Regions from separate parts of the Pectobacterium parvum genome, predicted to be linked through region 1. Evidence: predicted binding sites of a transcription regulator. Region 1 holds the regulator's gene; the other holds the start of a gene.
What was found. Region 1 encodes PhoB, which activates phosphate uptake and scavenging genes when phosphate is short. Its sites were predicted from a motif close to CTGTCATAAAACTGNCNNAT; they were not measured.
Positions count from the first base shown of each region.

Region 1 (3,152 bases):
AGCGTTTTCCGTCAGGCTGAAGGTTTCACCGTATTTTCAGCCAGAGAGGCAGGGACAATCAACCGATTCGGCAACGTAAAGACGAAACGTGAGCCCAGACCATCCTCACTCATGATTTCCAGACGGGAATCGTGATGGCTGAGCGCATGCTTAACAATCGCCAGCCCCAGTCCGCTGCCGCCCGTTTGTCGTGAGCGCGCCTTATCCACACGATAAAAGCGTTCCGTCAGGCGCGGCAAGTGCTCGGCCGCAATGCCCGGCCCGTTATCGCTGACCTGAAATTGCGCGCCCTGCGGGATCTTCTGCCAGCAAACTTCGATACGCGTTCCCGCTGGCGTATGGTTGACCGCGTTATACACCAGATTGGATACCGCACTGCGAAGCTGTTCTTCATTACCAAACACGCGGAGGCTTTCGTTCACACGAAAGACGATCTCATGACGCCCCTGACTCAGCGTCTGCGCTTCGCGCTGCAATACGCGCAGCATCAATGGAATATCGACTTTTTCATTCAGATCGATTGCCGTCGCCGCCTCAATACGGGACAGGGTGAGCAGTTGTTTGACCAACCCGTCCATGCGTCGAGTTTGCTCCTGCATGGTATTCAGCGCTTTCCCGCGTAGCGCCGCATCCAGCGTTTCTTCTTGCATCATTTCCAGATAACCCTGCAACACCGTCAGCGGCGTACGCAGTTCATGGCTCACGTTGGCAAAAAAGTTACGTCTGGCGCCTTCAAGCTGGTGCATTTGCGTAATATCACGCACCACCATCAGTAGCTGGCCTTCGGAATAGGGCATCACGCGGAATTCAACATGGTGGGAATTATTCAACTGCAGCGTGAGAGGACGGCTAAAATCCTGTCCTTTCATGTAATTCGTGAATTCGGGATAGCGCAATAAGTTAAGGATATTCTGACCGTTATCTTCCGGCCAGCGGAAATTTAACAGGTGCTGCGCCAGATGGTTACACCAGAAGATCGTGCCTTCTTCGGTGGTGATCACCACGGCATCGGGTAAGGATTCGGCACCGCTGCGAAAGCGCTTAATCAGAAGCGCCAGTTCACGACGTCGACGTCGATTACGCAACTGCATCTGATAGAGCCCGTAAAACAGCGGCTCCCAGCTCCAGCGACCAGGTGGTGGCGTCATGCTGCGGTCAACCCACAACCAATAAGAGAGTTTTAGCTGGTTATAAAAATTCCAGCACAGTAAGCCTAATACGGCGACCAGCAGAAACCAGGGCAGATAGCCAAAAATCAGCCCCAGCAGTAAAGCGGGCAAACAAAAAAAAGCTAGCTCCAATGCCAGCCTTTTCCAGGATAAACGTTCTAGCACGTTAATGTGTCTCCGGTTACGATCACCTCAGTAACGCGTTGAAAAACGGTAGCCCGTTCCCCGAACGGTTTGCACCATTTTGTCATGTCCGCTGGTTTCCAGCGCTTTACGCAGGCGACGAATATGGACGTCGACAGTACGATCCTCAACATAAACGTTAGTGCCCCAAACGTGATTCAGCAACTGCTCCCGGCTATAAACACGTTCAGGATGCGTCATAAAGAAATGCAGCAGTTTAAATTCCGTCGGTCCCATGTCCAACGCGTGCTCTTCGGTCGTCACGCGATGTGAGGAAGGATCGAGGCTCAGGCCACGCATTTCAATCACTTCTTCCACTGCCATCGGTGAAATCCGACGCATCACGGCTTTGATACGCGCCACCAACTCTTTGGGTGAAAACGGTTTGGTAATGTAATCATCCGCTCCCACTTCAAGCCCGCGCACGCGGTCTTCTTCTTCGCCACGCGCGGTTAACATCATCACCGGAATATCACGCGTCAGTGCTTCGCGCTTCATATGCTTGATGAATTGCAGGCCCGACCCACCTGGCAGCATCCAGTCCAATAACACCAGTTCCGGGAATGGCTCCGACAGTTGCGTTACCGCGCTGTCATAGTCTTCAGCTTCAACGGGTTGATAACCATTTTGTTCCAGTACAAAGCAGACCATTTCACGAATTGGTGCTTCATCTTCCACGACTAATATGCGTTTTGCCATTGTTAATCCTGTCGTTAATCATCGTCGCTGTTAGCAGGCGGAGGCATTATGCGTCAGTTTTATGACAGATTTATGAAAAACGCACGGACCGCTCTGCACGATTGTTACAGCGCGTACATCCGATTTTTCGAGCCGCTTTCCAAACTCCTGATTCCACCGCGACAGCCGCCATCCCTGCTATATATAATCATGGCATTACGATGACAAAGCACCATGGCGACGACACACCCTTTCACATAATAAATAATGACAACGTCATCCACCGCCACGCGGCATGAATATCGAGAGAACACGATGCGCATTATCCACACCGCCGATTGGCATTTAGGGCAATATTTTTATACCAAAAGTCGCGCTGCTGAGCATCAGGCTTTTCTAAACTGGCTTATCGTTCAGGTGGAACAACATCAGGTCGATGCCATTATCGTTGCTGGCGATATTTTTGATAACGGCTCGCCCCCCAGCTATGCGCGGGAAATGTATTATAGCTTCGTGGTCGCGCTACAGCGCACAGGCTGCCAGCTCATCGTTCTCGGTGGTAACCACGATTCTGTCGCGATGCTAAACGAATCCCGCGAGCTGCTTGCCTGCCTGAACACACGGGTGATTGCCTGCGCCAGCGACGATCCGGCCCAACAGGTGCTTCTGCTGGAAAACCGTCAGCGGCAGCCCGGTGCCCTGCTCTGTGCAATTCCTTTTTTACGTCCGCGTGATGTATTGACCAGCAAAGCCGGGCAATCCGGGGATGAAAAACAGCTGGCGCTACAGGAAGCGATTACCGCGCACTACCAGCAGTGTTACCAACTGGCTTGCCAAAAGCGCGACGAGCTTGGCCTGCCGCTGCCGATTATCGCAACCGGGCACCTGACGACGATTGGCGCAACCGCCTCGGAATCCGTGCGCGATATCTATATTGGTACGCTCGATGCCTTCCCTGCTCAGGCTTTTCCTCCTGCGGATTATATCGCGCTCGGCCATATTCACCGCCCACAGCGCGTGACCCAAAGCGAGCACATTCGCTACAGCGGTTCGCCCATCCCGTTGAGTTTTGATGAACTAAACAGTGAAAAATCCGTTTGTCTGGTGAGCTTTGCACCTGAC
Region 1 is NZ_CP087392.1:3,515,974-3,519,125, forward strand. Features, by position in the region: gene phoR (phosphate regulon sensor histidine kinase PhoR) at 12-1,334, opposite strand; gene phoB (phosphate response regulator transcription factor PhoB) at 1,362-2,051, opposite strand; gene sbcD (exonuclease subunit SbcD) at 2,346-3,152, shown strand, end outside.

Region 2 (3,152 bases), 1.4 Mb from region 1:
CTGAATAGAGATTATTATAGTGGTTATTTGCTGAAAGGCAGCGACTGCGCACATGCCCATGCAGAGCTCCACGCCCATTGGAAGTTATAGCCGCCGAGCCAGCCGGTTACATCGACCACTTCACCGATGAAATACAACCCCGGCACCGCGCTGGCTTCCATGGTTTTGGAGGACAGCGCGCGGGTGTCAATGCCGCCGATGGTCACTTCGGCCGTGCGATAACCTTCCGTACCGTTTGGCTGCACGCGCCACTGTTGCAGGCTCTGTTCAATCTGCGTTTGCTGTGCGCTGTTGAGCTGTTTCAACGTGACGTCCGGCAGTTGTCCTAACTCCTGTAGGCATTCAACCAGTCGTTTAGGTAGCCACTGTGCCAGCGTGTTTTTCAGGCTTTGGTTCGGGTGAGCGGTGCGCTCGTCATTAATAAGCTGGGTAAGATCGCGGTCAGGCAGCAGATTGATGGTGACGAATTCACCCGCTTGCCAGTAGCTGGAGATCTGCAAAATAGCCGGGCCAGACAGCCCGCGATGCGTAAACAGAATGTTTTCACGGAACGTCACACCGTTTTCTGCTGTGACGACAGTCGGCACCGAGACGCCGGAGAGCGTTTGCAGCTGTTCGAGCAGCGGTTTGTGCAGCGTAAAGGGTACCAGTGCAGCACGAGTTGGGAGCACGTTGATATCGAACTGTGCGGCGAGCTGGTAGCCAAACGGCGTCGCGCCCAGGCCGGGCATCGACAGGCCGCCGCAGGCAACGACCAACGATGCGCTTTGGAATGATGTGCCGTTGCTTAGCTGGACGGTGAACAAATCGTCTGATTTCTCCACCGAGGTCACTTCACTGCGCAGACGGAGGGTGACGTCCGCCCGCTCGCACTCTGTGACCAGCATGTCCACGATTTGCTGTGCGGAATCATCGCAGAATAGCTGACCGAGCGTTTTCTCGTGATAAGCGATGCGGTGGCTGTTGACCAGGCTGATGAAATCCCATTGGGTATAACGCGCCAGTGCCGATTTACAAAAGTGAGGATTGTGAGACAGATAGGCCGCGGGCTCTGCATGCATATTGGTAAAGTTGCAGCGACCGCCGCCGGACATAAATATTTTCCGGCCTGCCTTCTTGCCGTTATCGAGCAGTAGAACACGCAGTCCGCGTTGTCCTGCCTGTGCTGCACAAAACATGCCTGCTGCACCGGCACCGATGATGACAGCGTCAAACTGTTCCACAATGCATTTCTCCGATGAGTGAGTGGATCTTCTTGGATGGCCGCAGGCCGATAAGCCGTAGGGCGGCAAATTGTAGTGTTGGTTTTTGTTCGATACCAGCGTAACAATTTGCATATTTTAGTAAAAATATATAATTATTTGATTTTTATTGATTAAGTGATTTCCCCATCGATCCCCATCACATATTAAGTCAAAAAAAATTCATATTTTGCTTTTCCCGACCCCTGCTTGTCGCCGATAATGCGCCACGTTCATGACCACTAAATGGCCTAACGTTTATGCTACATTTATTTGCCGGTTTGGATTACTACACTGGCCTGATGTTGATATTGGCTTTGTTGTTTGTACTGATGTATGAAGCCATCAACGGTTTTCACGATACTGCGAATGCCGTTGCTACTGTTATTTATACCCGAGCCATGCGTGCCGAGTTTGCCGTTGTTATGGCGGGTGTCTTTAATTTCTTCGGTGTATTGCTGGGCGGCCTGAGCGTGGCCTATGCAATTGTTCACCTTCTCCCCACTGATTTATTGCTGAACGTGAGTTCGGCGCACGGTCTGGCGATGGTCTTTTCCATGCTGCTGGCTGCCATTATCTGGAATCTGGGTACCTGGTATTTCGGTATTCCTGCCTCCAGTTCTCACACGCTGATCGGCTCCATTATCGGTATTGGTTTGACTAACGCACTGCTGACGGATACCTCTGTCGTGGATGCGTTGAACGTGCCGAAAATGATCAGTATTTTCCTGTCGCTGTTGCTCTCGCCGATTGTGGGGATGGTGGTTGCAGGCCTGCTGGTGCTGGTGCTGCGTCGGTTCTGGAACGACAGTAAAAAACGCAAACGCGTGCATCTGACGCCTGTCGATCGCGAAAAGCAGGACGGCAAACGTAAGCCGCCGTTCTGGACGCGTACCGCGCTGATTTTATCGGCGATTGGGGTGAGCTTCTCTCACGGTGCAAACGACGGTCAGAAAGGTATCGGCTTGATTATGCTGGTGCTGATTGGTGTCGCGCCTGCTGGGTTTATTGTCAACATGAACGCATCTGGCTATGACATCAGTCGTACCCGTGATGCCGTTGTCAATTTACAGGAATACTACAAGCAGCATGGCGACGCGCTGACGCACGTTATCGATCTGTCTCCGCCAGTGATTCCTACGCCAGAAAGCACGATTCCCGGCAACGGTCAGAAAGAGTTTCACTGTGACAGTTCACGCGTGATGATTGCGATTGACCGTACACAGGGTCTGCTGAATAACCTGAAAAGTTACGACCAGTTGAACCCTGACGATCGTAGCAGAGTACGTCGTTTGCTGATGTGTATCTCTGACACGATGGATCGGGTGATCAAGCTGCCAGAAACGTCGGGCGAAGATAAGCGCTACCTGAGCAACCTGCGTAAAGACATGCTGCAGACGGTTGAGTATGCGCCTCTTTGGATTATCGTCGCTGTCGCATTGGCGCTGTCTCTGGGCACAATGGTGGGCTGGAAACGCGTGGCTGTGACCATCGGTGAGAAGATTGGTAAGAAAGGCATGACCTACGCACAGGGCGTTTCGGCGCAGGTGACGGCGGCCTTATCGATTGGCGTTGCCAGCTACACCGGTATGCCGGTTTCCACCACACACGTATTGTCCTCGGCGGTTGCTGGGACGATGATTGCGGACGGTGGTGGCGTACAGGGCAAAACGATCAGAAGTATTCTGCTTGCCTGGGTGCTGACGCTGCCTGTCTCAATGCTGATGTCCGGTACGTTGTACTGGCTGGCGTTGAAGCTGATCTAACGGCGTTAATTCATCACGCATAAAAAAACGTAGGGAACGTTGTTCAACGTCGCTTGCGTTATAAAAAAGGCGATTCTGTGGGGAATCGCCTTTTTACTTTTTATCGACGTTCATGGTTGTCATACCAATGAGGGTGTTAATAACA
Region 2 is NZ_CP087392.1:222,966-226,117, forward strand. Features, by position in the region: gene LOZ86_RS00955 (BaiN/RdsA family NAD(P)/FAD-dependent oxidoreductase) at 24-1,223, opposite strand; gene pitA (inorganic phosphate transporter PitA) at 1,502-3,007, shown strand.
Region 2: the regulator PhoB is predicted to act here: its motif matches at 1,464-1,483, upstream of pitA (inorganic phosphate transporter PitA).